DNA from 3 places in the Pseudarthrobacter sp. IC2-21 genome. Region 1 is predicted to be linked to each of the others. Evidence: riboswitches for the same ligand, from Rfam matches in the RefSeq annotation. Region 1 holds a riboswitch; each other region holds the start of a gene.
What was found. A riboswitch is a leader RNA that binds a small molecule or an ion and turns the genes downstream of it on or off. The one in region 1 is predicted to bind thiamine pyrophosphate.

Region 1 (3,266 bases):
GGTGAAGAGGCCTGGGACACCATCGAGGCCTACGTAACCTACGTGGCCCCGGACCTGGTGGGCCGGCTGGAAAAGTGGACCAAGGACCAGGACATCTTCTCGGCCTGGCGGATCGACGAGCAGATCCACAAAGCACTCGAACGCAAGGTCTTCCTGCCCTCCGGCGGCTCGCTGGTCATCGACCGGACCGAAGCCATGACCGTGGTGGACGTCAACACCGGAAAGTTCACCGGCAGCGGCGGCAACCTCGAGGAAACCGTCACCAAGAACAACCTCGAAGCGGCCGAAGAAGTGGTCCGGCAGCTCCGGCTCCGGGACATCGGCGGCATCATTGTCATCGACTTCATCGACATGGTCCTTGAGTCCAACCGCGACCTCGTGCTCCGCCGCATGGTGGAATGCCTGGGCCGTGACCGCACCAAGCATCAGGTGGCTGAGGTGACTTCGCTGGGTCTGGTGCAGATGACGCGCAAGCGCATGGGCACCGGTCTTCTGGAAGTCTTCGGGGAACAGTGCGAGGCCTGCGCCGGCCGCGGAATTGTCACCCACGACGATCCTGTGGAGCACCGCCGCGCCAACACCGTCGCCGCCGAGCACCACGTGCAGCGGGCGGACACCCGGCCGGACACACAGCGGCCGGACAACCAGCGCAACGACGCCCGCCCGGAAGCCCAGCAGGGCGCCCGGACCGACCGGAAGCGCCGCCGCGGCCGCGGCGGCCAGCCGCTGGACGTAGCGCCGGCAGCTCCCGTGCAGATCCACACGGTCCACCCTGATCCGACAGATGCCGAACGCCATGCCAAGGCTGAAGCGACAAGGGTGGCCCTGGCCAACATCGCGGCCGCTGCACACGCCGCCCACCTGCACGACGAGGAAGTAGCCCATGGCGCTGCCGGCAGCACCCCCGGCACGGCAACCCCTGCTTCGACGCCGGCACATCCGTCCGAAACGGACAGCACCGGCCGCCCTGCCGCGGTCCTCACGTTCGGCGGCGAGCAGGTGGTGCTGCCGTTCGTGGAGCATCACGAGGAACAGCCCCAGGCTCCGGCGCTGACCCTGGACCGCCTGGCGGAGGCGTTCGCCAAGCTTGGCGAACCGGCCCCGGCTGCCCCCGCCGAGCCTGCCCGGCAGGCGCCTGCCGAGGCTCCCGCCCAGGCCCAGGCCCAGGCACCTGCCCAGGCCCAGGCCCAGGCGCCTGCCCAGGCTCCCGCCGTGGCGGAGAAGGACTATTCCGACCACACCGAGCAGCCCCGGGCCCGCCGTCCGCGGCGGAACCGGAGCGCGAGCCGAGCCCAGGGCGCAGCCAACGCCACCACGGTGGAGCATCACGAAGCCGTTCAGGTCGCCAGTGCCGGTCATACGCATGCTGCCAAGGCGCCGGAGCGCACCGAAGCCCGTGCGGCGGCTGCGCCGAAAGAAACCAACGCGCCGATTATCCTCGGCGTAGGAGTACCCGCTTCGGAACTCTGACCCGTTGGCTTGGACACCTCCACGGAAGCCCGCACAGCCCTTTTCCGGGGCGGTGCGGGCTTCCGCCGTTTCGGCTTCATGTGAGGCGGCAAACGCGGGTAAACGCTAGGGTGGGTTACTGACACGGGGTGCCGCGCAAAGGGCCGGCTGAGATCCACACCCGTTGAACCTGTCCGGTTAGTACCGGCGAAGGGATGTCTCCTTTGGCTTCGACCTATGTCCTTCCTCCCGCGTCCTCAGAATCTTCCAGCAGCCAGGAAACGCAATCTCCTGCGCAGGGTTCTGCCCGGCGCCCTGCACCGGAATCCTCGGCGGCGGCGGGGGTGCGACATACTCCGCGGGTGCTGTCCATCGCAGGATCGGATCCGTCCGGCGGGGCAGGCATCCAGGCCGACCTCAAGAGCATCGCCGCCCTGGGCGGTTACGGCATGGCAGCCATCACCGCCCTGACCGCGCAGAACACCCGGGGAGTCCGGGATGTCCACGTGCCGCCGGCCGGATTCCTGCGCCAGCAGCTTGACGCGATCAGTGATGACATCACCATCGACGCCGTCAAGATCGGCATGCTGGGCAACGCGGAGGTGATTGACACCGTCCGCAGCTGGCTCGAAAAGGTGCGTCCCGCCGTCGTTGTTCTGGATCCGGTCATGGTGGCCACCAGCGGGGACCGGCTGCTGGAAGAATCCGCGGAGGCTGCCCTGCGGACCCTGCTGCCGCTGGCGGACCTGATCACGCCCAACCTCGCCGAACTGGCGATCCTTGTGGCCGCGCCGCGCGCCCACAGCTGGGCCACCGCGCTGGAACAGGGCAAGCGCCTGGCCGCTGCCACCGGCGCCACCATCCTGGTCAAGGGGGGCCATCTCGACGGCGGTGCGTGCCCGGATGCCCTCGTCAACGCCGGGGGGCTGCTGTCACGCCCGGTGGTGGAAGTGGCCGGAGACCGGATTCCCACCCGCAACAGCCATGGCACCGGCTGCTCGCTGTCCTCGGCCATGGCCACGGCGCAGGCCAGGCTGGGGGACTGGGAGGCGTCACTGCGGGAGGTAAAGCCCTGGCTCGCGGGTGCACTTCAGGCGTCCGGGCTGCTGGAGGTGGGAAGCGGGAGCGGCCCAATTAACCATTTCCACCATTTCCACCAGCCTGAGGCCGGCGGGAAACCTGTTGGCGGTGCGCCGGTTCCGGCTGAATCCGCAGCAGGGGATCCCGCAGCCCAATCCGCAGCCGCGGAACTCACCGGCAAAGATTTCGCTGCGACCCTTCGCCGGGCGGCGGCCCCCGACCTGGACGCCATCTACCGGCTCGAATTCATCCGCGGGCTGGCGGCCGGCACTCTCGCAGAGGACCAGTTCGCCTACTACCTCGCCCAGGATGCCATCTATCTCAACGGCTATTCCCGTGCCCTGGCCCGGGCCAGCGCGCTGGCGCCTACGGAGGCCGCCCAGCTGTTCTGGGCCAGGTCCGCCCAACAGTGCCTCGAGGTCGAATCCGAGCTGCATCGCACCTGGCTCAGCACCCGCACGGTGGAGCGCACCCTGGGCCCGGTCACCAAGTCGTACGTGGATCACCTGCTTGCGGCCTCCGCCGCCGGCAGCTACGCCGTGCTGGTGGCGGCAGTCCTGCCGTGCTTCTGGCTCTACGCGGAAGTGGGCCAGACCCTGCATGCGCAGTTCCTGGCAGCGGGCGCACCCGAAGCCCATCCCTATGCCGAATGGTTGCGGACCTATGCCGACGAGGACTTCGCTCAGGCAACCCGCGAAGCGATCGCGATGGCCGGCGAGGCCGGCAGCAAGGCGTCC
Region 2 (3,266 bases), 460 kb from region 1:
TCTGAAGCCGGAAATGCCGGAGGGAGCGTTCGTCCGGGGCGGGCATGGTCCGCAGGATGCCAACCTTTCCGGCCAGCATCATGTCCGCCGCCGCCATCCCGGTCATCAGCGAAATCTGCGCATTCCAATCCTCCACGGGAAGCTGGGGTGCCGCGGCAATCCGGTAGCCGCCGTCGGGCAGTTGAACGATTTCCTGCTCCGGCATGTTGAGGCTGGCCCCGCCGCGCTGCCGCTCCAGTTCAACCCGTTTGAGCCCCACTTCCTTCAGGAGCTGCAGCACCGGGCCGGCCGTTCCGGCGTCGATCTGGGCCTGGACACCCTTGTAGTCCAGCTTGGCCCGGCTGCGGATCGTGGCCCGCCGCACGGACACACTGTCGACATGGGCGTCGCCGTTGAGGCCGAATTCCCAGACAAACGCCGAGCACAGTTGGTCGGCCAGCAGGCTGCCCGCCTCTTCGCTGATGACCTCGGGGTGCAGCGGAATCCGGCCATCGGGGGCGTAGAACGTCTGACCGCGGCGTCGGGTTTCGGCGTCGAGGCTACCGCCGGGGCGGACGAAGGACGGCACGTCCGCGATGGCGTACAGGACGCGGTAGCCGGCGCTGGCCCGCTCAATGAACAGCGCCTGGTCCAGATCCGTGGACGATGCCGGATCGATGGTCAGGAATTCAACGTCCGTCAGGTCAGTGACCGGCAGCTGATGCGCTGCCACGGCAGCCTCGGCGTCGCGGACTGCTTCGGCCGGGTAGGGCCCGGGCAGTTCCAGCTCAGTCCGCAGTGCACTCAGGGCTGCCGCGAGAGCGTTGGTCTTCTCGTGGACGTTGGGAGCCAACCGATGATGGGACACAAAAGTCAGATTAGCCCGATTTCCGGGGATCGTGCACGCTCCGCCCCGCCGTGCGCCGGATTCCCGGAACCGGCCGGCTGATTCTGCGGAACCGGCAGGGAAATCTCAGGCGGTACCGGCATCCAGGGCGGCCAGGAGGGCCCTGGCAGCGGCAGCGGGATCAGCCGCCTCCGTGATGGCGCGGACCACAACGATCCTGCTGGCACCGGCCGCCACCACCTGTTCTACGTTCGTCAGGTCAATCCCGCCGATCGCGAACCACGGCACGGCACCCGGACCGGCCGCATCACCCGCGTCACCGGCATCACCGGCGTGGGCGGCGGCCTTGACCGCGTCTGCGGCGTAACGTACCAGGTCAAGGCCAACGGCGGCACGACCGGGTTTGGTGGGGGTGGCCCACACCGGTCCCACGCAGAAATAGTCAAGGCCGTCGTCGCCGGCCACCGAGGACGACAAGCGGATGGCGCCTTCCACCTGCTCAGTGGTGTGGGTGGAAAGCCCCACCACGGCGCCGGGCCCCAGCAGCGTGCGGGCGGAGGCCACGGGCAGGTCTTGCTGGCCAATGTGGAACACCGGGGCGCCCGAGAGCATGGCGATGTCGGCGCGGTCATTCACTGCCCAGAGCCGTCCATGCCGGGCGGCGGCCGCCTGAAGGACTGCCAGCAGGTCCAACTCCTCGGCGGCCTCGATGTCCTTGTCGCGGAGTTGGATGATGTCCACGCCGCCGGCGAACGCGGCGTCCACAAAATCGGCAAAGTCCCCGCGGTCCCGGCGCGCATCGGTGCACAAGTACAACCTGGCGCCGCGGGGCAATCCGCGGGACTCCTGGGCAGTGGGGCTGGGGAGGGCGCTGGGGCTGGAGGACACGTTCATGGAAACCACCATAGTTCCCCTAAACTGGGCGAGTACTGCGGGAGCCCGTTACAGCCGTCACAAAGCGGCCGGGCTGAGAGGGCGTCAGAGCCGACCGCTTGACCTGATCCGGCTAGTACCGGCGTAGGGAAGGAAACACATGGTCCCCCCATCCGGCGGCGCGTCCGCCAGCACATCCCATCCTGCCGTGGGCAGCTACATGAACGGGCCCGCCGTCCTGCACGCGGACGTGGCGGTGATCGGTGGCGGCGTCATCGGCCACAGCATCGCGTGGGAGGCGCGGGCCTCCGGCCGTTCCGCAGTGCTGATCGACGACCAACCAGGCTCCGGGGCCAGTTGGGCGGCCGCCGGCATGCTCGCCCCCGTCAGTGAGCTGCACTACCAGGAGGAAAGCCTCCTGGAGCTGATGCTCGAGTCCTCGCGTCTCTGGCCTGACTTCGCGGCAAACCTCGGCCGGGCCGGGGCGGGGGACTTTGGCTACCTGACGACGCCGACCCTCGCCGTGGGTGCCGACGCCGCGGACCGTCGGGCGCTGATGGACCTCCGGGCCGTCCAGGAGGCCAACGGACTGCTCGTCGAGCCGCTGACGGTGCGCGACGCGAGGGCAAAGGAACCACTTCTCAGTCCCGCGATTTCGTGTGCCCTGGACATTCCCGCGGACCATCAGGTGGACCCGCGCAGGCTGATCGCCTCGCTCCGGACAGTGCTGGCCGGCCACCAACCGGGCGCCGGGACCTTCGTGGACGGCGCCGTCAACGGTTTCGCGGTCGGTTCCCGGGCCACCGGACTCCTCTGGGAGGGGGACCGGGTTCGGGGCGTGGAACTGGCCAATGGCGGAACGGTCCGGGCGGGGGAGACGATCGTAGCCAACGGCCTTCAGGCCGCTGCCCTGGAGGGCCTGCCGGCCGGGGTGCAGCTGCCCCTGAGGCCCGTATTCGGCGACATACTGCGCCTGCGCGTTCCACAGCACCTGCGTCCATTAGTGACCTCCACGGTACGGGGCCTGGTCCACGGAGTACCCGTATACATCGTCCCCCGCCAGGACGGCACAGTGGTGATCGGTGCAACACAGCGGGAGGACGCACTGCCGGAAGCCGGAGATACTGCCGCGCCAGGAACGGCCGTCTCTGCAGGCGGCGTTTACCAACTGCTGCGTGACGCGCAGGTCCTGGTACCCGCCGTCGCCGAGCTGGAGCTCATCGAGTGCACCGCGCGGGCGCGTCCTGCAACACCGGACAACGCACCGCTGCTCGGCCGGGTCTCCGTTCCCGACGGCGGACACGTGCGGGGGCTGATTATTGCCACCGGTTTCTACCGGCACGGAGTGTTGCTGGCCCCGGCGGCGGCAGCCATCTGCCGGGAACTGCTGGATGGCCGGATCGATCCGCACCGGGCCGCCCTGGACCCGGCAAGGTTTAGCGGCCGGCACCATGAAACCCTTCAACCCACAAAGGAAACAGCATGAATATCACCCTCAACGGCGCGCCGCATGCCGTGCCCCGGGAAGCGTCCATCACCACACTCGTCACACAGATCACGGGCCGCA
Region 3 (3,266 bases), 1.5 Mb from region 1:
GCCGTCGGGCTCCTCCGTTTCCCTGACCTGCTGAGCCGAATGCACGCGGCCACGAAACCGCAGGTGCTGGGACTGTTCCTGCTCCTGGCGGCCATCGGCCTGCAGATGCGGTCGTGGTGGGTGTGGCCGGTGCTGCTGGTGGCATGGATTTTCCAGCTGCTGACGGTGCCGGTGTCCGCGCACATGGTGGGCCGGGCCGGCTACCGCACCAAGCACATGCACCGGGATTTGCTCAGCTCCGATGACCTGGAGGCCGTGGTCCAGAAAGCGGCCAAGTCGGCCCGCGACGAAGAGTCCTGACGGCTGAGGATTTTGCCCGGACCAGAGCCACAGCAAGACCGCCGGACAAGAGCCACGAACAAGAGCGCCGGGCTGTGGCCCGAACAAGAGCGCCGAGCCACAGCCCGGCAGCCGGACGGTAAATCCGTTAGACGATGTCCTGGGTCTTCGCGAACCGGGTGATGGCCCGCTGCGTGCCGCGGTTGGCGAGGACCTGGATGATGGTGCTGACCGAGGCCGAGATCAGCGCGAAGGTCAGGGCGGACCGAAGGCTCGTTGGGGTGTCTTCGTGCTTGCCGGTGGGGGGCTTCCGGCCGGTGGACTTTTCCCAGACGGTGTTGACTACCTTGGTGCCGACAAACCCGGCGGCGAGGCTGATTCCGGTGCCGAGCAGCTTGATGAACAGGTTCATGGGGTGAACTCCTTGTGGGCGGATCGGGGGACTGCCTTTAGCCTAACGTGATCAGCGTCCCAGCCGGCATTCAGGCAGGGCGCATGGACCCCAGAATCTCCCTGAGGGCCTCCACCACGAGGTCATGGTCCTGCATTTGCGGCAGCCCCGAGACGGTCACGGTGGCCACGGCGCCCACGCCGGCAACGTACACGGGAAAGGACCCGCCGTGTGCGGCATAGACGGATTCGTCATACCAGCCCTGGTCCTCGATCCTGCCGCCCCGCAGCCTTGCCCGCAGGCCCACCAGCAGCGATGGGATTTCGTACCGCGCGGCTGTGCGCTGCTTGGCCCGCACCCAGTGCTCGTTGTTGGGCGTGGCACCGTCCAGGGCCACGTGGAACAGGACCTGCTCGCCCTTGGTGATGTCGATGGCAATGGGCAGCTTCCTCGTTTTGCCCAGCTCCACCAGCAGCAGCCCCAGGTTGAGCGAATCGTCCTTGCTGAACCGCGGGAACTGCAGCTCGCTGATCTCGCCGTCGATCCTGGCAATCAATGCCTCCAGCGAACCGGGGGGCTGGCTCCCGCCGGCATCGGGATCGAACAGGGTCACATCGGACGGTTCGGCAGTCATGGCCCACAATCTACCGCGGCTGCGGTGTAAACTGGGTCACGCCCATCAGGGCAGATTTATTACGACAGGGGAGCGCCGCCGTCGGGCACTGCAGGAATGCAGCCGGTGGTGGGCGCTGAGAGTGCGGACAGCCGCAGACCCTCGAACCTGATCCGGTTAGTACCGGCGCAAGGGAGTCGAGCTTCTCAGAGTGTCCGGATCCGGGCGGCGCAGGCCGGGCCGAAACCGCGAATACTCTCCCCTCCTGTACCTCAGGAGGTTGACATGACAACAGTAAGCATCAAGAAGGCCGGCTACACCTGGCGCGTAGTGGACATCGTGGTGGCGGCTCTGATCGCCATCGCCGGCGGCGTGATCTTCTGGGCGTGGGACCAGGGCGCGGCGCTGGTCTCGGCACCGATGAACGCCACCTACCCGCCCCTGACCGGCCTGATCTCCGGCGGCTGGATGATTCCGGCCATTCTGGGCATGCTCGTCATCCGCAAGCCGGGCGCCGCACTGTTCTGCGAGGCCGTGGCCGCCACCGGTGAGCTCATGATGGGATCCCAGTACGGCACCACCGTGCTGATCTCCGGCATCCTGCAGGGCCTCGGCGCGGAACTGGTGTTCGCCGCGTTCGGCTACCGGAAGTTCAACCTGCCCACCGCCATGCTGGCAGGTGCCGGGGCAGGCCTCTTCTGTGGCCTGAACGACTCGTTCCTCCCGTGGGGCTGGAACATCGCCTACGAGGCCGGCGACAAAGCCGCCTACATTCTCTTCTGCGCCATCTCCGGCGCCGTAATCGCCGGTGCCGTGTCCTGGGTGGCCACCCGCGGCCTCGCGAGGACCGGTGTGCTGAGCTCCTTCGCGTCCCGGAAGGCCTCCTCGGAGCCCGTCTTCAACTGATGGCCGCTTCCGACGCCGGCGCCTCCGCCGTGCGCCCCGCAGCCGTGTCCGCCCGCGGCTGGGGGTGGCGGCACGCCGGCCGCGCCGTACCCGCCGTCCACGGGCTGGACCTGGACATTGCACCCGGTGAACGGGTGCTGCTCCTGGGCCCGTCAGGCGCCGGCAAATCAACGCTGCTGCATGCGCTGGCAGGGGTGCTGGGGGACGAAGGGGACGACGCCGATGAGACGGGCACGCTGCTGATCGACGGCGCCGAGCCGCGTGCCCGGCGCGGCCGCGCCGGACTTATGCAACAGGACCCTGAAACCCAGGTGGTCCTCTCCCGCGTGGGTGACGACGTCGCCTTTGGCGCCGAAAACCTGGCCGTGCCGCGGGACGAGATCTGGCGGCGGGTGGACGAAGCGCTCGACGACGTCGGGCTGCGGAGTGCCGGCCGCCCGGACGGTGCGGCGGGCCTTCCCCTGGACCACCCGACGTCGGCCCTGTCCGGGGGCCAAAAGCAGCGGCTGGCGCTGGCCGGGATCCTTGCGATGCGGCCAGGGCTGATCCTGCTGGACGAGCCGACCGCCAACCTCGACCCGGCCGGCGTCCTGGAGGTCCGTGACGCGGTGGGCCGCTCCCTCGATAAAACCGGGGCCACCCTGGTGGTGGTGGAACACCGGGTGTCCGTCTGGAAAGACCTGGTGGACCGGATCGTGGTGCTGCAGCCCGGCGTGGCTGCGGGGGTCGGCGCGGCTTCCGGCACCCCCGGCAGCGCCTCCGCAGTGCTCCTGGACGGGCCGCCGGACAGGGTGCTCGCCGAGGCGCGGGACATGCTGATCGACGCCGGGGTGTGGGTGCCGGGGTATGTTCCGGCCACGCGTCCCCGGACCGGCGCTTCCGGCAGCGTGGGCGCTTCCGGAAGCTCGGGTAGCTCCGGCGGAACGGGGGAGCTGTTGCTTGCAGCCGAGCACCTTGCGGTGTCCCGTGAGCGCCCGCGACGCCGGGGGTTCCGGACCATCCCGCCGGTCCCCGTCCAAACCGGCATCACCGCCCAGGTCCGGGCCGGCCAGGCACTGACCGTCACCGGACCCAACG

Region 2: it holds a riboswitch for thiamine pyrophosphate, as region 1 does, so the genes downstream of both, thiO (glycine oxidase ThiO) here and SBP01_RS10925 (bifunctional hydroxymethylpyrimidine kinase/phosphomethylpyrimidine kinase) in region 1, are expected to answer to the same signal.
Region 3: it holds a riboswitch for thiamine pyrophosphate, as region 1 does, so the genes downstream of both, SBP01_RS18145 (ECF transporter S component) here and SBP01_RS10925 (bifunctional hydroxymethylpyrimidine kinase/phosphomethylpyrimidine kinase) in region 1, are expected to answer to the same signal.

The regions. Positions count from the first base shown of each region.
Region 1 covers NZ_CP139145.1:2,367,614-2,370,879, reverse strand. The annotation lists gene SBP01_RS10930 (Rne/Rng family ribonuclease) at 1-1,470, shown strand, start outside; TPP riboswitch at 1,585-1,682, shown strand; gene SBP01_RS10925 (bifunctional hydroxymethylpyrimidine kinase/phosphomethylpyrimidine kinase) at 1,812-3,266, shown strand, end outside.
Region 2 covers NZ_CP139145.1:2,823,516-2,826,781, reverse strand. The annotation lists gene SBP01_RS12980 (RNB domain-containing ribonuclease) at 1-847, opposite strand, end outside; gene SBP01_RS12975 (thiamine phosphate synthase) at 953-1,720, opposite strand; TPP riboswitch at 1,748-1,867, shown strand; gene thiO (glycine oxidase ThiO) at 1,920-3,185, shown strand; gene thiS (sulfur carrier protein ThiS) at 3,182-3,266, shown strand, end outside.
Region 3 covers NZ_CP139145.1:3,916,383-3,919,648, reverse strand. The annotation lists gene mnhG (monovalent cation/H(+) antiporter subunit G) at 1-300, shown strand, start outside; gene SBP01_RS18155 (DUF4235 domain-containing protein) at 428-691, opposite strand; gene SBP01_RS18150 (heme-degrading domain-containing protein) at 762-1,304, opposite strand; TPP riboswitch at 1,361-1,496, shown strand; gene SBP01_RS18145 (ECF transporter S component) at 1,569-2,189, shown strand; gene SBP01_RS18140 (ABC transporter ATP-binding protein) at 2,189-3,266, shown strand, end outside.